4 regions of the Aquabacterium sp. A3 genome follow, and region 4 is predicted to be linked to each of the others. Evidence: predicted binding sites of a transcription regulator. Region 4 holds the regulator's gene; each other region holds the start of a gene.

Region 1 (4,740 bases), on a different contig from region 4:
CCGAGCCGCACGCCGCGCGGCCCATGGTGATGATGGGGCAGCGCCTCATGCGCCTGCAACAAGCGGCCCAGGCCCTGCAGGTCTGGGAAGACCTGATGGCCGTGCAGCCCGACAGTTTTGCGCTGGTGGCCCACGACTACGCACAGGTGGCACGCGAACAAGGTCAGGTGGATCGCGCCCTGACCCGCCTGACCGCCCTGTACCAACGTGCACCGTCCGTGTCGGTGCTGAACGCCATGAACAGCCTGCAAGACGATGCCTTGCAGCGGCGACAAGCCCTGATGGCGCACATCAGCCAGCAACCGTCACTGTCTGCGGCGCAAGAGCTGATCCGGGAACGCCTGCTGACCCACGTGCCGCTGGACGAGCCCGAAATCGAACGCCTGCAGCAAGCCCTGGCCACAGCAGCCAAGCCCCTGCAACGCTACCGTTGCGCGGCTTGCGGGTTTGAAAGCCAGCACCACTTCTGGCAATGCCCGGGGTGCCACGGCTGGGACACCTACCCCCCCAGACGCCTTGAAGAACAGTGATCAGTGATGGTGCATGTGCGCACCGTCCGAGGCGCCACCAGGTTGCGGCGCAGGCATCTTGCCGCTCACCGGCACCTTCACCGACTGCACCACGGTCTTGCCTTGGGCGTCTTTCAGTAGCAGCTCCAGGGTCACATCCTGACCGGCAGGCAGCGCCTGGGTCAAACCCATCAACATCAGGTGATGCCCGCCAGGACGCAAGGCCACGTCCTTGCCAGCAGGCAAAGGCAGTTGGGCCACCGCCCGCATGCGCATCACGTCGCCGTCCATGGCCATTTCATGCAGTTCGGCATGAGGCGCTGCCGGGCTGCGAAAGCCCACCAGCGTGAGGTCGCGCTGGGCGCGCAAGGTCATGAACCCGCCCGTGGCCGTCTGGCCAGGCACCGTGGCCCGGATCCAGGCCCCTTGCACCAACACGGGCGCCGCCTCGGTGGCGGACGCCTCGGGGTGATGGCCATCGTGGGCACGCGCCACCGAGCACGGCACCAACAGCCCCGCTGAGGCCATCAACAGCCCCATCACCACAGGGCGAACCACCACCGCAGACACACGACGCACACCACGCATGATCAGTCTCCATTCTTGACGCGAATTGCCCGATAAGTTTAGTGCACGTGGCACCAGGCGTCAGGGGCTCACACCGAGGCTGCGACGGTACTGAACGGCCTCTGCCACGTGCGCCGGCTGCACCTGATCGTCGGCCGTCAGGTCGGCGATCGTGCGCGCCAGTCGCATGACGCGGTGGTAAGCCCGGCCCGACCACCCCATCCGCTCGCACGCCTTGGCCAGCAGCGCCCGGGCGGGCTCGGTCAGGCCAGCATGGGTGTCCAGCGCCTCTCCAGCCAGATCGGTGTTGAGGCACGACTGGCGTCGCCACTGCCGCTCACGGGCGGACTTCACGCGCGCCGCCACGGTCTCGGTGGTGTCGCCATCGGGTGCGGCGGCCAGCACGGCAGGCGGCAGCACCGGCACCTCCACCTGCACATCGATGCGATCCAGCAGCGGCCCACTCAACCGGGACTGGTAACGCCCCACCTGCTCGGGCGTGCAGCGGCAGGCCTTCAGGGGGTTGCCATGGTGGCCACAGGGGCAGGGATTCATGGCCGCCACCAGCTGAAACCGCGCCGGAAAGGTTTGACGACGCGCAGCACGCACGATGGCGATGTGACCGGTTTCAAGGGGCTCACGCAAGGCCTCCAGGGCCGGACGGGGAAACTCGGGCAACTCGTCCAGGAAGAGCACTCCGTGGTGCGCCAGCGAGATCTCGCCGGGTCGCGGCGGCGCACCGCCCCCCACCAAGGCCGCCGCCGAGGCCGAATGATGGGGGCTGCGCACCACGCGTCGTTGCCAGGCGGCCGCGTCAAACTGACCCGCCAGACTGAGCACGGCCGCCGACTCCAGCGCCTCTTGTGATGACAACGGGGGCAAGATGCTGGCCAGTCGCTGGGCCAGCATCGACTTGCCCGTGCCTGGTGGCCCCACGAGCAGGGCCGAATGTCCGCCCGCGGCAGCCACCTCCAGCGCGCGCTTGGCAGCCCCCTGCCCGCGCACGTCTCGCCAATCAGGGCCGCTGGCCGCCGCAGGCGGGCGCGCGGCGGGCGCCACACGCACCCAGCCCTGAGCCCCGCCGGCATCGCCGGGCTTGAGGGCCGCGACCACATCGGCCAGGTGGCTCGCACCGTACACGGTCACACCATCGACCAGTGCGGCCTCCTGGGCACTGGCCATGGGCAGCACCAGCGCACGCGCCGGCTCGCCACGGCTCAGGCCCAGGGCCATGGGCAAGCCGCCCCGGATGGCGCGCAGCTCACCACCCAGCGACAGCTCACCGGCCAAGACCAGACCCTGCAGGCGTGCGGCATCGAGTTCGCCCATCGCCGCCAGGATGCCCACGGCGATCGGCAGGTCAAAGCGACCAGACTCCTTGGGCAGGTCTGCCGGCGCCAGGTTGACCGTGATGCGCTGATTGAAGGGAAACGACAGCCCGCAATTGCTCAGGGCCGCACGCACACGCTCACGCGCCTCCTTGACCTCGGTGTCGGCCAGCCCCACCAGGGTGAATGAGGGCAGGCCGTTGGCCAGGTGCACCTCGACCGTCACACGCGGAGCATGCAGCCCATCCAGGGCACAACTGTGAACAATCGCTAAAGACATGCTGCCGCATGCTAGTCAGTGCCCCTTTGCCCGGACAGCCCCCTGAAGGGCGTGTGCCCCCATGGCAACAACGGCGACACCGGCGCCTCAGGCACCCACACGCCGGCCAGCACGCCCACCAACGTGCACCGCAACAGTGACCTGGGCGTTTACCGCCATGCGCAACGCACAACATCTGTGCAACGCTGCGTTTCTGAGCGTCTGCGCTGCACCGGGTAGCACACAGACACACTTTTGCACCAATTTAGTGCGCCTGCACCAGCTTGACGCTCAATGCAGCCAGTCGCGCGGCAAGGTGGTCATTTCCTCGGCGTGCCCCTGGGTCAGCGGCCCTGGCATGGTTCATGCAGTAAACGCTTCGTCCGATTTTTTTGCCAACCTCACCGGAGAAACAACCATGAAAATGGTGACCGCCATCGTCAAGCCATTCAAGCTTGATGAAGTGCGTGAGGCCCTGTCTGCCATCGGCGTTCAGGGCATCACCGTGACCGAAGTCAAGGGCTTCGGTCGCCAGAAGGGCCACACCGAGCTTTACCGTGGCGCGGAGTACGTGGTCGATTTCCTGCCCAAAGTGAAGATCGAAGCCGCTGTGGACGAGTCCATCCTCGACCGCGTGGTGGAAGCCATCGAGTCGTCTGCCCGCACCGGCAAGATCGGCGACGGCAAGATCTTCGTCACTGAACTGGAACAGGTCATCCGCATCCGCACCGGCGAGACCGGCAAGGATGCGCTCTGATCCAGCGCACGCCTTCGTACCCTGTGGCCCACACCGTTTTGGTGTGAGTGCTGTCACCCAACTTTCTGTCCTTCCAAGAGGCCTTACATGAGAAAGCTCATTGCGTCCATCGCACTGGGACTTGCCGCCTTCGGTTTCCTGAGCACTTCGCACGCTCAAGATGCTGCTGTCGCCGAGCCCGCCGCGGCCATCGCCGTGGAAACAACCGTTGTCGAAGCTGCCCCGGCTGAGGCCGCACCAGCGGCTGAAGAAGCTGCCGCCCCCATCGTCGTCAAAGGCGACGTCACCTGGATGATGGTCTCGACCGTGCTGGTCATGCTGATGGTGCCGGGCCTGGCCCTGTTCTACGGCGGCCTGGTGCGCAGCAAGAACATGCTGTCGGTGCTGATGCAGGTGCTGACGGTGTTCTCGCTGATCTCGGTGCTGTGGGCTGTTTACGGCTACAGCCTGGCGTTTGGTGGCGAGGGCCTGATCATCGGCGACCTGTCGAAGGTCTTCCTCAGTGGCGTGACCGCTGACTCGCTGGCCGACACCTTCACCGACAACGTGAAGATCCCCGAGTTCATCTTCATCGCCTTCCAGTGCACCTTCGCCGGTCTGACCTGCGCCCTGATCGTCGGCTCGTTCGCCGAGCGCATCAAGTTTGGTGCCGTGCTGCTGTTCTCGGTGCTGTGGTTCACCTTCAGCTACATCCCCATCGCTCACATGGTGTGGGGCGTGGGCGGCTACCTGCTCGACAAGGGCGCGCTGGACTTCGCCGGCGGTACCGTGGTGCACATCAACGCCGCGATGGCCGGTCTGGTGGGCGCCTACATGGTGGGCAAGCGCATCGGTTACGGCAAAGAGGCCTTCACGCCTCACTCGCTGACGCTGACCATGGTGGGCGCTGCCCTGCTGTGGGTGGGCTGGTTCGGCTTCAACGCCGGCTCCAACCTGGAAGCCAACGGCGGCGCCGGTCTGGCCTTCGCCAACACGCTGTTCGCCACCGCCGCTGCTGTGCTGGCCTGGTCTGTGGGTGAGCTGCTGCTCAAGGGCAAGGCTTCGATGCTGGGCGCCGCTTCGGGTGCTGTGGCTGGTCTGGTGGCCATCACCCCGGCTTGCGGCTCGGTGGGCCCGATGGGCGGCATCGTGATCGGTCTGGCTTCGGGCTTCCTGTGCCTGTGGGGCGTGAGCGGTCTGAAGAAGATGCTGGGTGCCGATGATTCGCTGGACGTGTTCGGCGTCCACGGCGTGGGCGGCATCGTGGGTGCCTTGCTGGTGGGCGTGTTCGCTGCCCCTGGCCTGGGTGGCACCGGCGCCGAAGACTTCTCGATCGGCTCT
Region 2 (4,740 bases), on a different contig from region 4:
GCCGAACTGCGTCAGCGCATGGTGTCCGATGGACTGGACTTCGAACGCTACCGCGGCAGCCTGCGCGAGCAGATCCTGCTGCAGCGCCTGCGCGAGCGCGAGGTCATGCCCCGCATCCAGGTGACCGAAGAAGAAATCGACACCTTCTTGCGCGAAGACCCGTCGGCCCAGGCCGAAAGCAACCTCAACCTGGCCCACATCCTGGTGCGGGTGCCCGAAGGCAGCGGCGAGCTGGCCGTGCGGCAGCTGCAACAGCGTGCAGAGCAGATCCGTGATCGCGCCGCCGTGGGCATGAACTTCACGCAACTGGTGCGCGAGAACTCAGAAGACCGCGACACCCTCGAATCGGGCGGCGCCTTTGGCCTGCGGCCCGCCAGCACCCTGCCGCCCCTGTTCGTGAACGCGGTGCGCGGCCTGAAGGTTGGCGAGGTGTCGCAGGTGGTGCGCTCCAACGCCGGCTTCCACATCATCAAACTGGTGGAACGGGAAAACGTGGCTCAGGCCCGCTACACCCAGCAACGCGCCCGACACATCCTGCTGCGCACCACACCCAAGCTGGGCGCCACCGAGCTGGTGGCCAAGATGAAGGGCATCCGCAAGGGCATCATCGAAGGCCAGGCCAGCTTTGCCCAGATGGCCCGCCAGCACTCCGAGGATGGCAGCGGTGCCCGTGGGGGCGACCTGGGCTGGTCGTCGCCTGGCCAGTACGTGCCTGAGTTCGAGAAGGTGCTGATCACGCTGCAGCCTGGCGAAATCTCGCAGCCCGTGGTGAGCCGCTTCGGGGTGCACCTCATCCAGCTGATCGAACGCCGTGAGGTGCAACTCAGCGAGGCCCAGCGCCGTGACGCCGCACGCGCCGTCCTGAAAGAGCGGGGCTTTGAAGCCGCCTACGAAGAGTGGGCCCGAGAGCTGCGCCAGGCCGCCTGGGTGGAAATCCGCGATGAGCCGTGATGCACGGCGTCCGCGCGCCGTGGCCGGCGGTGGCGGGCATGTGGCGCGCAAGCGCTTTGGCCAGAACTTTCTGGTCGACCAGGGGGTGATCGGCGACATCGTGCGGGCCATCGACCCGCGCCCGGGCCAGTGCCTGGTCGAGATCGGTCCGGGCCTGGGCGCCCTCACCAACCCGGTGGTGCGCCTCAGTGAACGCCTCACCGTGATCGAGCTGGACCGGGACCTGGCGGCCCGCTTGCGCGCGCGCCCCGAGCTCACGGTGATCGAATCCGACGTGCTGAAGGTGGATGTGGACGCGCTGGCCGACGACCTGGTGGGCCACGATGGTGGCAGCGGTCTGCGCCTGATCGGTAACCTGCCCTACAACATCTCCAGCCCCATCCTGTTTCACCTGCTGCCATGGGCACACCGGGTGGCTGATCAGCACTTCATGCTGCAAAAGGAAGTGGTGGACCGCATGGTGGCCGCCCCCGGCGGCAAGGACTACAGCCGCCTGAGCGTGATGATGCAGTGGCGCTACGACATGGAGTGCGTGGTGGACGTGCCGCCCGACGCGTTTGATCCCCCGCCGAAGGTCAACTCGGCCGTGGTGCGCATGGTGCCCCATCGCCACCCCGCCCCGCTCGACCCGAAGGTGCTGGAGGAACTGGTGGCGGTGGCGTTTTCACAGCGCCGCAAGATCCTGCGTCACACCCTGGGGGCGTGGCTGACCGAACGCCAGGTGCCCGTGGCCTTTGACGCGCAGCGCCGGGCTGAAGAGGTGCCCGTCTCAGAGTACGTGGCACTGGCGCAGGCCGCCAGCACCACCCCGACGTGACAACGGGGGCCCGAGGCCCCCGTCACTGCAGGCAAGTGCGAACAGGTGGTGATCAGGCGGCCTTGCGGCGACGCGCAGCGGCCACACCGCCGACCAGACCCGCACCGGCCAGGGCCATGGCCACCGCGCCAGCTTCAGGCACCGGGGTGACGGTGTACGAACCGACGAAGCTGCCACCACCAAGGGACAGGCCAGCCACATAGAACGACATGGTGCCGGGCAGCACATCGAGGCTGAAGGCGTAGTAGTCGGCCGCAGCGGGCACCAGGTCATCCAGCAGGATGCCGTTGACCATCACCGTGGTGATGTCGTAGCCCGGCAGGATGTCGGTCTGGGAAAACACAAACCCGGAGAAGGTGCCAGCCGTCTCGATGTCGAACAGGTAGTAGTTCGACTTGGACGAGCCGGAGAAGGTGCCAACGACCGGATCAGCGGCAGAAGCCAGACCTGAGCCAGCCAACATGGCGGCGGCGAGAGCAAGGACGTGGGGGCGCATGCGACCTCCTGTGGTGATTGGGTATGCCATATCATGCACACAGCGTGCCAGCCTGCCAAGCGATGTTTGTCGCCTTAGCGCCCCTTCTTGCGCTGTTCGTGCGCCGTTCTGGCACCTGGCGCATCGCCAGCGCCTTCGCAAGGCCCTGATGTGGGGCACCTGGCCCCCGGGGCCGGCACCAGCTTGGATCGCGCCGTACACTCAGCCCATGAAGATTTATCTCGTCGGCGGCGCTGTGCGGGATCGCCTGCTGGGCCGGGCCGGCGGCGACCGCGACTGGGTGGTGGTGGGCGCCACACCCGATGCCATGGTGGCCCAGGGCTTTCGGCCCGTGGGCAAGGATTTCCCGGTGTTCCTGCACCCCGACACGGGCGAGGAATACGCGCTGGCCCGCACCGAGCGCAAAAGCGGTCGGGGATACAAGGGCTTTGTGGTGCACGCCTCGCCCGAGGTCACCCTGGAAGAAGACCTGCTGCGCCGCGACCTGAGCATCAACGCCATGGCAGAAGCCCCGGACGGGTCATTGATCGATCCCCACGGCGGACGCGCTGATCTGCAGGCCCGGGTGCTGCGGCATGTCTCGCCGGCGTTCGCTGAAGACCCGGTGCGCATCCTGCGACTGGCGCGTTTTGCGGCACGCCTGCCCGATTTTGTGGTGGCCGACGACACCCTGGCTTTGATGCGGGGCATGGTGCGCGATGGCGAGGTGGACCACCTGGTGCCCGAGCGGGTGTGGCAGGAGCTGTCACGGGGCCTGATGGAGATCAGGCCCTCGCGCATGTTCGACGTCCTGCGGGCCTGCGGCGCGCTGGCACGCCTGTTGCCCGAGCTGGAGGCCCTGTGGGGCGTGCCTCAACGGGCCGACTACCACCCTGAAATCGACACGGGCGTGCACGCGATGATGGTGATGGACATGAGTGCGCGGCTCCATGCCACACTGCCTGTGCGCTACGCCTGCCTGGGTCACGACCTGGGCAAGGGGCAGACGCCCGCCGACGTGCTGCCCAGGCACATCGGGCATGAGGCCCGCAGTGTGCGCTTGATTCGGGCGGTGGGCGAGCGCCTGCGCGTGCCCAATGACTGCCGTGAGCTGGCCGAGGTGGTGGCGCGAGAGCACGGGCACATCCACGGCAGTGAACGCCTGTCGGCCGCGGCCACGGTGCGGCTGCTGGAGCGTTGTGATGCCATCCGCAAACCACAGCGCTTCCTGGAGGTGCTGCAGGCCTGCGAGTGTGATGCCCGCGGCCGCCTGGGCTGGCAGGAACGCCCTTACCCTCAGGCGGCGCACCTGCAACAGGCCCTGTCGGCGGCGCTGTCGGTGAACACCGCACAGATCTCCGCCGAGGCGCTTGAGCGCGGCTGCCAAGGGCCACAGATCGGCGCACAGATTCACCAGGCCCGCGTTCAGGCGGTGGCCAAGGCACTGCCGGTGCCTCAAGATGATGCCCCAGCATGAGCACCCTTGTTCGTCACACCCACGCGGTCCTGGTGATCGATGACCATGCCCTGCTGCGCGAGGGGGTGGTCAGCGTGCTGCGCCGGGCCGTGCCCCTGGCAGACATTCGGCAGGCCGGCAGCCTGAGCGAGGCCCGGGGCGCGCTGGGCTCTGGCTGGCAGCCCGACACGGTGGTGCTGGACCTGTCGTTGCCGGACAGCCAGGGCGTGCCCACCCTGATCGCCCTGCGCGGCCTGGTGCCGCAGGCGCGCGTGGCCATCGTGTCGGCGCACAACGACCTTGACCTGGCCATGGCCTGCATCCGCGACGGGGCGTGTGCGTTCGTGCCCAAGCAGGGCAGCCTGGTGCAATTCGAGCACGCCCTGTCCGTGATCGCCGCTGGGGGCCTGTACTTCCCACGCGAGCTGTTCATCAGCGCCGGCGTGCCCACGCCCACCGAACCGCCCCGCGCGGTGCCGCTCACGCCGCGTCAGCACGAGGTGATGGCCCATCTGCTGCAAGGGGCCACCAACCCGATGATCGCCGAGGCCCTGGGCATCAGCGCCGAGACCGTCAAGCTCCATGTCAGCGCCATCTTGCAGGCCCATGGCGTGGCCAACCGGGTGCAGTTGGTGCTCAGTTGCGCCCGCAGCGCCGCCTGACGCCGCACGCTGCGCCACACATGCGGGTACTGCGGCTGTCACTCGAAGGTCTGGGGGCAGACGACCGCGCCATCTACATCGACCAGCTGCGCGAACACTGGCGCCTGGACGCCTGGACCGTGGCCGGCCAACTGCTGGTGCTGTTGGCCCTGGGCCCGGTCATCCGCGCCAGCGGCCTGCCGTGGTGGGCGTGGGGCCCTGCGGTGGCCCTGCTGCTGGGCTCGTGGGCGTGGGCGGCCCGGGCGCCCTGGCGCCTGCGCCACATTCAAATCAACGACAACAACTACCCCCGATGGCGGGCCCGCACGCTGTGGCGGGAATTGAGCCAGAGCCTGGGCTGGGCCTTGCTCTCCATCGCCTTGTGGGGCGCGCTTGACGA
Region 3 (4,740 bases), on a different contig from region 4:
AGGATGGCCGGGAGATGGCTGAAGATCTGCGCCGTGTGGCCCAGGATCTGCCAACCCCAGACATTCCCTTGGCGTGAGGCCTGTCCACTCCGCGTTCGAAGCGTCCAATCCAATAGACAATCTGCCCCATGGACTTCGAGTTCTACAGTCAGACCGATACCGGTCGCGTGCGCAGCAACAACGAGGACTCCGTGGCCCTGGACGAGGCCCACGGTGTGGCGGTGCTGGCTGACGGCATGGGGGGCTACGCCGCCGGTGAGGTGGCCAGCGGCATGGCCTGCGATTTCATCCGTGCGGAGCTGGGGCGTTGGCTGGGTGAGGCCTCGGTGGCCGCCACCGATGGCGATGTGCGCCGTGCCATGGACATCTGCGTGGACAACGCCAACCGGGCCATTTTTGGCGCGGCCAGCTCCAACCCCACCTACGCCGGCATGGGCACCACCCTGGTGCTGGGTGTGTTTCGCTCGGGCCGTCTGCTGATGGGGCACATCGGTGACTCTCGCGCCTACCGCTGGCGCGACGGCGTGTTGCAGCAGATCACCAAAGACCATTCGTTACTGCAAGAGCAGATCGATGCTGGCATCCTCACGCCCGAGCAAGCCCAATACTCGGCCAACAAGAACCTGGTCACGCGCGCCCTGGGCGTGGAAGATGTCGTGCTGCTGGAAAGCCATCAGCACGACCTCGTGCATGGCGACGTCATCCTCATGTGTTCTGATGGCCTGTCCGACATGCTGACCGACCCCGAGATCGCTGGTGTCCTGGCCGCCTACCCCCACAGCCTGCCCGAGATGGGCGAGGCGCTGGTGTCGGCCGCCAATGAGGCCGGCGGTCGGGATAACATAGCTGTTGTGCTGGTGCGAGCTCAGGGAGACGCCGACCCCGCACCCCGGTCATGGTGGCCCTTCAAGCGCCTGGGCGGCTGAACAAGAACATCACAAGCATCACCGAGCCAAAAAAGAGGTTCCGCATGGGAAAACTGGTCGTTTCACTCGATGGGGTCGTCATCAAGGAGGTGCAGGTCACCAAAGACCGCACCTCGCTGGGCCGACGGCCCTACAACGACATCGTGATCGACAACCTGGCGGTCAGCGGTGAGCATGCGGTGCTGCAGATGGTGGGCAGCGATGTGTTCATCGAAGACCTCAACAGCACCAACGGCACGTACATCAACGGCAAGGCCGTCAAAAAACAACTGCTGGCGCACAACGACACGATCGAAATCGGCAAGTACAAGATCAAGTACCTGCTTGACGAGGTGCCCGACTATGAAAAGACCATGATCATGCGGCCGGGCAGCATGCCGCCGCCCGTGTCGGCGCCGGCCTCGGCTGGCAGCCGTCCAGCGGGGGCACCGGCCACGGGCTTTGGCAGCACGCTCACGGGCGGCTTGGGCACGGGCTTTGGTGGCCTGCCCTCCCAGACCTCGGCGTCCATCAAGGTGCTCAATGGGGCTGCTGCGGGCCGCGAAGTCATGTTGACCAAGGTGGTCACCACCGTGGGCAAGCCTGGTGTGCAGGTGGCCTCCATCACCAAACGGCCTGGAGGCTATGTGTTTGCCCACGTGGAAGGCACATCGCGCCCCACCGTGAACGGCCAGTCGGTGGAAGGTGACCCGGTGCAACTCAAGAGCGGCGACGTCATCGAGTTGGCTGGCACCCAGATGCAGTTCGTGCAGGCTTGAGCCATTTGCCGGAGCCTCCGTGATACGCGTCCTGGGTTGCTCCGGTTCCATCGCGGCCCGCTGTCACACCACGGCATTTCTGCTGGACGACGACATCCTGATCGACGCCGGCAGCGGTGTGGGCGAACTGCGGCTGGACGAGCTGGCACGCATCGACCACATCCTGATCACGCACAGCCACCTGGATCACGTGCTGTCCATCCCGCTGCTGGCCGACAGTGTGATCAAGCTGCGCATGGGCGGCGGTGGGCCCCAGACCCTGCGGCCCATCCACGTGCACGCCTTGCCGGAAACCCTGCAGGCCCTGCGCGACCACCTGTTCAACGGGGTGATCTGGCCAGACTTCACCCGCCTGCCCAGTGCCAGCCACCCAGTGTTGGTGCTGCATGAACTGGCGCTGGGGCAGACCCTGCGCTTTCCAGCCCGTGGAGGGCTGGACGAGCGTGCGGTGCACGTGCTGCCCGCCGCCCACACCGTGCCCGCCGTGGGCTACGCGGTGGACACGCCCCAGGGCTGGTGGGTGTTCACCGGCGACACTGGCCCCAACCCGGCCTTGTGGCAGGCCCTGAATGGCCAACGCATTGCCCAGTTGGTGATTGAAACCGCCTTTGGCGACGAAGAAGCCCACCTGGCCATGATCAGCGGCCACCTGGCCCCGCAGACCCTGGCCCGCGAGCTGGCCCAACTGGACGGCGAAGTCAGCGTCTACATCACCCACCCCAAGCCCGGCGAGGTGCCTGCCGTGCTCTCGCAGATCCGCGCGCTGGACAGCCGCCACCGCATCGAGCCGCTGCGCGAGGGGCAGCGGTTTCATGTGCCGGCCGAAGGCTGACAAGAATTGTCAGCTGGGGTGGGTGGGTTGACAAAAATGGGCTCACAACCAGACACAAACCTGACGTGGGGCGTCGACTTGGCGCCCTCGACCACAGGAAAACGTGTGCCAGATCACGCTTTTTTCTGGCCTTCAGCCTGGCACGGCGCCTGCACCATGTTCATCGCACGGCGGTGACGCATCACCGCCTCCCTGTTCCAGTAGACGGGCCTGGCGCCCAGAGGAGTTGATGATGAAGCAAGTGCAAAAGGGCTTTACCCTGATCGAACTGATGATCGTCGTGGCGATCATCGGCATTTTGGCGGCTGTGGCGATTCCGCAGTATCAGAACTACGTGGCGAAGTCGCAGGTGTCCCGCGTGATGGGCGAAACCGGTTCGCTGAAAACAGCGGTTGAAACCTGCATGCTGGATGGCCTTGCCGAGGCAGATTGCCAACTGGGCGCCACGGTCAGCAACTTGCTGGGTGAAGGTGGTGGCGGTGACGCCGGTGGTGACGCCGGTGGTGGCGGTGGTGGCGGTGGCGTGGACACTGGCGTGGCCGGCCTTGTGGTTACCTATGACCTGGACGCAGGCACAGCCAGCATTGAAGCCTCCTTCGGTGGTAATGCCGCCTCACCGCTGCGTGAGCAGTCCCTGACATGGGCGCGCACTGCTGAAGGCGCCTGGGGTTGTACAACCACCGTAGAAGCCCAGTTCCGTCCGGCTGGCTGTGGTGCTGTCCAGTAACTTTAGATCGCCAACGTTCTAACGACCCTGCACTCCCGATGATCGTGTGACGCAGATCATCGGGGGCGCGGAAAAAAACGCCCCTCTCCAGGGGCGTTTTTGTTGAGATGCACCGCCTGTTGTGGAGGCAAGTCATGGCCATCGGCATCAAACGATTCGTCGTCGTTTCGTTGATTGTCTTGCCGGTGTTGGCGCTGGCGGCCTTGGTGGATGTCTGGGTCAAGGACCAACATGCGGTACTTCGATTCATCTATCCGCTGGAAGCAGCGCTGCTCAAAACACAGGTTCGTTGTTCGGCACATGCACCGGGCTGGCTGAGGGATATTCCGCCCCTGGCGATGAATGTATTTGGCGCGTTGGCAGGGCAGGTGGCCTATCGTTCGCCGGATGGCCAAATTCATCACTGTGAACATGGATGGGCCGGAGGCCTGTTTCGGTCTCCCGCCGTGTCGGCAGAGACCCGGTTTCGCTATGCGAGCCTGACCAAGTTGCTCACCGCAGATTCTGTGCTGCGTCGAGTGCAGTCCGGGAGTCACCACCTGAGTGATCGTTTGGTTGAGCTTGTGCCCGAATGGCGTTCAACCATTGATGCCCGTGTGGCCGACATCACGATTGAGCAACTGTTGCGTCATCGCGCGGGCTTTGATCGCATGCGGAGCCTCGATCCGATGACCATTCACAAGACAAAGCCTTGGTGCCCTGGTGATTTGTCTCGCGCGGGCGATCTTCGCCTGGATTTTGACCCAGGTAGTCGCAGTGCGTACGCGAATCTGGGTTACTGCATGCTCGGTGTATGGCTGCAGCGCGTCGAGGGGGTGTCTTACCGAGCGCTGATGGAAAGAGATCACGGCCTGCAGGCCCGTGGCATGCGTTTCATCGATGGGCCGTACTTGGCAGACGAAGTGCGGTACGACTTTCGCAACAGTTCTTTTTACGCAGAGAACTACCACCGGTATTTTGATTTTCAGGCCTTGTCTTCATCGGCAGGGCTGTCTGGATCTGCGGTGGCCATGGCGGGGCTTCTGGCTGATCTGATCCATCGGCAGCCACTGAACATCTTGTCGAAGGATGACGCACAGTGCAACGCCCACGAGATATTGTCCTGCCGGTCACTTGGCGCGATGGTGTCGCGCTGGTCAGGCAGCCCTTGGGTCATCCACAGCCACGGCGGTACCTTGTATGGGGCGTCGGCCCAGGCCCTGATGGACAACGATGGCGGTGTATTGGTGATGCTTGGAAATGGCATGCCGTCTGATTGGAATCAGGCCAGTCATGAGTTTCTTTCGAGTGTTCACGAGTTGTATCGATGGCATCGAAAGCCGCCGAAAAGCTCATGAGGCCCTGACATGTCCATGCCCTACAACCCTGCTCTGGATGGGATTCGCGCGCTGGCCGCCATCACGGTGGCGGCGATACATGCGCGTGCGCCTGGCCTGACCGCAGGCTTCTTTGGCGTCGATGTGTTTTTTGTGCTCTCCGGTTACCTGATCACGCGGC
Region 4 (4,740 bases):
GTGCGTTCGCGCAGGTGGTCGCACACGGCGTCCTTGATGCGCAGGCCCGCGAACTGCAGGCTTCGCAGCGGGCTGCGGCGTGCCGCGACGTCCACGCGCAGGGTGTGACGGGGGGTGATCCACTGCGCCCAGTCGACGAGACGGCCCAGGCGGTAGAGGTCGTCTTCATGACGGTAGGTGGATTCGGCCACGCGCCACAAGACGCGCTGGGCCAGGCGGCTTTCGAGGTTCAGGCGCATGGCCTGCTCCAGCCCCGCCTGCTGCCGGGGGGCACCTTCGGGCAGATCGACGGGCGGACGCACCTCGATGCCGCCTCGGCCCTCGGACAGGCGCGCCGATGCCCCCAGGATGCGACGGGCCTCGTCGAGCAAGAGTGGCTCGACACCGCTGGCGCAAGACAGGAAAAGCACAGGCTCATGAAGCACACGGGGAGCCACATGGCCACCCCCGGGCATGGCGGCGGGCGCCGGGCGCGAAGGGCCTGGGCGCGAGGCAGGCGCCGGGACACGGCGGGGACGGGGGGCGGAGGTGGTCATGGGCAAGCGAGAGGCAAACGATCGGCGCGGCGACAGGGGCGGGCTCAGGCGTTGAGCACGGCAAGCACGTCCGAGAGGAATTCACGTCGGTAGAGGATCCAGAGCACCGCGAGGGTGGCCAGGGCAAAGAAGATCGGGGACACGAACCAGGCGATCACCGCGAACGACATGTAGTAGGCGCGCAAGCCATCGGCAAAGCTCTCGGCGGCCATGCCCATGAGCTTGCCCGCGCGCCGGATGAATTCGTCGCGATCGGCCTGGCCACGGTCGAACACGTCGACATTGGGCGCGGCCCCCACCAGGATGGCACCGAAGGAGTACACGCGCATGGACCAGGTGAAGCGAAAGAAAGCGTAAATGAACACGGACAGCAAGATGAGCAGCTTGATGTCGAAGACGAGCAGCGTGGTGCGGGCGGCGAACGGGATGTCCTTGACGAGTTCACTGGCGCGGTCGTGGGTGCCCAGCACCGCCAGCAAGCCCCCGAGGATCAGGATGGTGGTGGACGCCCAGAAGCTGGGGCTGCTGGCCAGGTTCTGGGTGATGGCGGCGTCCACGATGCGCTGGTCGCGGTGGGTGACCTGGGCCATCCAGTGCATGCGGTAGTGGTTGGTGCTGGCCAGCAAGGTGCGCTGCACCCGGGCTCGGCGCGAGGCGAACTGGGCATAAGCAACCCAGCCAAAGAAGAACAGGCTCAGGGCCGCCCAGTCCTGCCAGGGGAGGATGGCGATGGCTCGCTCAAATGGCAACAGCATGGGGCAGGGAGATGGAGGTGTTCACAAAAAGAAACGGTGACGAGAAGCGATGACGGCACCCCCGGCGGCCGCCAGCGGGGGCCGTCAGAGCGACTTGCGCAGGTTCGCGGGCGCGATCTTGAGGGCCTCGCGGTACTTGGCCACGGTGCGGCGCGCCACCTGGATGCCCTGCTCTTCCAGCATGGACGAGAGTTGGCTGTCTGACAAGGGCTTGGCCGGGTCTTCGGCGGCGACGAGCTGCTTGATCAGGGCGCGCACGGCGGTGCTGGAGGCGTTGCCGCCGGCTTCGGTGTTGAGCGATGAGCCGAAGAAGTACTTGAGCTCGAACGTGCCGAAGGGCGTGTTCATGTACTTGGCGGTGGTGACCCGCGAGATGGTGGACTCGTGCAGACCGAGTTCGTCGGCGATTTCGCGCAGCACCAGCGGTTTCATCGCGATCTCGCCATGGGTGAAGAAATTCTTCTGGCGATCGACGATGGCCTGCGAGACCCGCAGGATGGTGTCGAAGCGCTGCTGGATGTTCTTGACGAACCAACGGGCCTCCTGCAAGCGGGAGCTGAGCGAGGCGTGCGCGCCCTCGCCACCGCCGCGGGGGCCCCGGCTGGCACGCAGGGCCTGGGCGTAGAGGTCGTTGATGCGCAGCTTGGGCATGACGTCGGGGTTGAGCACCACCTTCCAGCCACGCCCCGACTTTTGCACGATGACGTCGGGCACGATGATGTTGGCCTCAGCCCGCGTGAAAGCCCGGCCGGGCTTGGGCTCCAGGCTGACGATGAGGGACTGTGCGGCCTTGAGCTGCGACTCATCGGCACCGGTGGCCGCCATGAGCTTGCGCATGTCGCGGCGGGCCAGCAGTTCGAGGTGATCGCGGCAGATGGCCCGGGCCACGTCGCAGGCCGGGTGATCGTCCTGGTCGCGCAACTGCAGCAAGAGACACTCGGAAAGGTTGCGGGCGCCGACGCCGACGGGCTCCAGGCTCTGCAGCCAGCCCAGCGCGCAGCGCAGGCGCGACAGGAGTTCGTCGCGCGAGTCCTCGTCGACATCGTCGTCCTCACCACCCAGCAGGCTGTTGGCAACGTCCTCCAGGGCGTCGGCCAGGTAGCCGTCTTCGTTGAGCGACTCGATCAGGACATCGACGGCCGCCTTGTCGGCGGGCGACAGGCGCATGCCATTGAGCTGGTGGCGCAGGTGCTCTTGCAGGCTGATGGACTCGCTGTTGCGCTCCAGCGGGTCGTGGTCGTCGTCGTCGCTGTTGTTGCGCGAAGGCGTTTCGCGGATGCCGTCAAAGTCATCGCGCTCGGTGCCGTTTTCCCAATCATCACGCTCGGTGGCGCCCGCTTCAAGCCCATCCAGGCCGGCAGGTTCGGCCTCACCGCCGGGGCCATCGGTGTCGGTGGCGCGGTCATCACGGCTGAGTTGCTCTTGCCGCTGCCGCTCGAACTCTTGCGAGGCGGCGGTTTCCAGCGAAGCAAATTCGTCGTCGGGCTCGAGGAAGGGGTTTTGTTCGAGCATTTGCTCGACTTCCTGATGCAACTCCAGCGTGGACAGCTGCAACAGACGGATGGACTGCTGCAACTGAGGGGTGAGCGCCAGGTGCTGAGAAAGCCGGAACTGCAGTGAAGGCTTCATGGCGCGGCTGCCTCACATGCGGAAGTGCTCGCCGAGGTAGACCTTGCGGACGTCGGCGTTGTCGATGATCTCGGCAGGGGCGCCTTCGGCCAGCACGCGGCCCTCGCTGATGATGTAGGCGCGATCACAGATCCCCAAGGTTTCACGCACGTTGTGGTCGGTGATGAGCACACCGATGTCGCGGGCCTTGAGGAAACGGATGATGCGCTGGATCTCCATGACGGCGATGGGATCGACCCCGGCAAAGGGCTCGTCCAGCAGGATGAAGCGCGGCTGGGTGGCCAAGGCACGCGCGATCTCGACACGGCGACGCTCGCCGCCCGACAAGGCCATGGCGGGGCTGGAGCGCAGCTTCTCGATGCTGAGGTCTTGCAAGAGGGTGTCGAGCCGTTGGCGCAGCTCGGCCTCGGACAGCCGTCGGCCTTGCGCGTCGTGCTGCAACTCCAGCACCGCGCGGATGTTTTCTTCGACCGTGAGGGCTCGAAAGATCGAGGCCTCCTGGGGCAGGTAGCTCAGGCCGCGACGTGCGCGTTGGTGGATGGGCAGGCGCTCGACCCGTTCACCGTCGATGTCGATGGTGCCGGCGTCAGCCCGAACCAGCCCCACGATCATGTAAAACGAGGTGGTTTTGCCTGCGCCGTTGGGGCCCAGCAGGCCCACCACTTCGCCGGCGCCCACCGACACGTGCACGTCGTGCACCACCGTGCGGGCACCGTAACGTTTGCGCAAGCCCTGAGCGTGAAGACGGGCCGTGGTGGCGTCGCCGGGAGTGGGGGGGCGAGGATCGCTCATGTGCTCAACGCCCGGCTGGCCCGGCTGCATTGGGGGCGTCGCTGCGAGGCGTGATCACGCCCTGCACGCGGCCACGGCTGGCGCCACTGTTGGCAGCAGGTGCACCGGCCACCTGGAAGACACCTGTTTTGTTGTCGTAGGTGATGGTGTCGCCCGAGACCCGGTCAGCGGCCTGCCCACCAGAGAGCCGACGCATGACGGCGCGCCCGGAAAACACGACCAGATCCTGCACGCCGTCGTAGGTGATGCGCAGGGCCTCGCCTTCGATGAACTCATTGAGACCTTCACGCTTTTGCCGGAAGTAGGCCCGCCCCTCTTGCCCACCAGAGGCCACGGCCGTCTGGGTGCCACCGGGGTTTTGCCGCACTTCGACGCGATCGGCCCGAACCACCATGGTGCCTTTGGTGATCTCCACCCGCCCCGTGAGGATGTTGACCCGGCTGGCCTCGTCCACACGAGCGGCATCCGCAGCGAAGACCAGGGGCTGTGCCCGGTCGGCCTTTTCGGCGTGCGCGACCGCAGCCAGCGCGGCGCCAGCCATCAAGGCTGAGCGCATCACCAGGCGCCAGCCAGGCCATGACAGGGGAAAACCAGTGGACATCAACAAAATCTTCGGCATGTTTCTTGCAGAAGATTCTGCCATGAAGCGCGGCCCAGCGCCAGTGCACCAGGCCCGTGAACAACAGCCTGATTCAGGCAGGGCGGCGCGATCGGGCGATCAGGGCGTTGGTGGTGTCCAGTGTACGCGCCGGCGTGCCATTGAGCGAAATGGACGTGTAGTAGCGTCCGGCAATGCCCAGCGCGGGCACGCCGTCGATGCGGTACGCATCGGTCAGCGAGCGGGCCTGGCGGCACTTGGTTTGCACCGCGAATGACTTGAACACGGCCATGAACTTGGCGCTGTCCACCCCGTTGCGGCCCACGAATTCGGCGATGGCCTCCGGCGTGTCCAGGCGCTGTTGCTGCTCGTGCATGGCCTTGAACACCCGGGGATGCAGGCTGTCGATCAGGCCCATGGATTCGATGGC

The links. The regulator sigma-54, encoded in region 4, starts transcription at its own class of promoters, with help from an activator protein. The targets are predictions, from matches to a motif close to TGGCANGNAANCTGCTTT.
Region 1: the regulator sigma-54 is predicted to act here: its motif matches at 3,018-3,035, upstream of glnK (P-II family nitrogen regulator).
Region 2: the regulator sigma-54 is predicted to act here: its motif matches at 2,297-2,314, upstream of WNB94_RS06790 (PEP-CTERM sorting domain-containing protein).
Region 3: the regulator sigma-54 is predicted to act here: its motif matches at 2,655-2,672, upstream of WNB94_RS10530 (pilin).

Annotation. Positions count from the first base shown of each region.
Region 1 covers NZ_JBBPEV010000001.1:1,034,293-1,039,032, forward strand. The annotation lists gene lapB (lipopolysaccharide assembly protein LapB) at 1-530, shown strand, start outside; gene WNB94_RS04565 (copper chaperone PCu(A)C) at 531-1,097, opposite strand; gene WNB94_RS04570 (YifB family Mg chelatase-like AAA ATPase) at 1,158-2,684, opposite strand; gene glnK (P-II family nitrogen regulator) at 3,082-3,420, shown strand; gene WNB94_RS04580 (ammonium transporter) at 3,508-4,740, shown strand, end outside.
Region 2 covers NZ_JBBPEV010000001.1:1,526,465-1,531,204, forward strand. The annotation lists gene WNB94_RS06780 (peptidylprolyl isomerase) at 1-951, shown strand, start outside; gene rsmA (16S rRNA (adenine(1518)-N(6)/adenine(1519)-N(6))-dimethyltransferase RsmA) at 941-1,768, shown strand; gene WNB94_RS06790 (PEP-CTERM sorting domain-containing protein) at 1,821-2,264, opposite strand; gene WNB94_RS06795 (multifunctional CCA addition/repair protein) at 2,473-3,720, shown strand; gene WNB94_RS06800 (response regulator) at 3,717-4,361, shown strand; gene WNB94_RS06805 (ATP-binding protein) at 4,382-4,740, shown strand, end outside.
Region 3 covers NZ_JBBPEV010000002.1:293,039-297,778, forward strand. The annotation lists gene WNB94_RS10510 (serine/threonine-protein kinase) at 1-77, shown strand, start outside; gene WNB94_RS10515 (Stp1/IreP family PP2C-type Ser/Thr phosphatase) at 129-926, shown strand; gene WNB94_RS10520 (FHA domain-containing protein) at 971-1,684, shown strand; gene WNB94_RS10525 (MBL fold metallo-hydrolase) at 1,704-2,516, shown strand; gene WNB94_RS10530 (pilin) at 2,746-3,243, shown strand; gene WNB94_RS10535 (serine hydrolase domain-containing protein) at 3,378-4,580, shown strand; gene WNB94_RS10540 (acyltransferase family protein) at 4,590-4,740, shown strand, end outside.
Region 4 covers NZ_JBBPEV010000006.1:2,138-6,877, forward strand. The annotation lists gene WNB94_RS15740 (THUMP domain-containing class I SAM-dependent RNA methyltransferase) at 1-455, opposite strand, end outside; gene WNB94_RS15745 (DUF599 domain-containing protein) at 581-1,291, opposite strand; gene WNB94_RS15750 (RNA polymerase factor sigma-54) at 1,376-2,920, opposite strand; gene lptB (LPS export ABC transporter ATP-binding protein) at 2,933-3,712, opposite strand; gene lptA (lipopolysaccharide transport periplasmic protein LptA) at 3,717-4,331, opposite strand; gene WNB94_RS15765 (thiol:disulfide interchange protein DsbA/DsbL) at 4,405-4,740, opposite strand, start outside.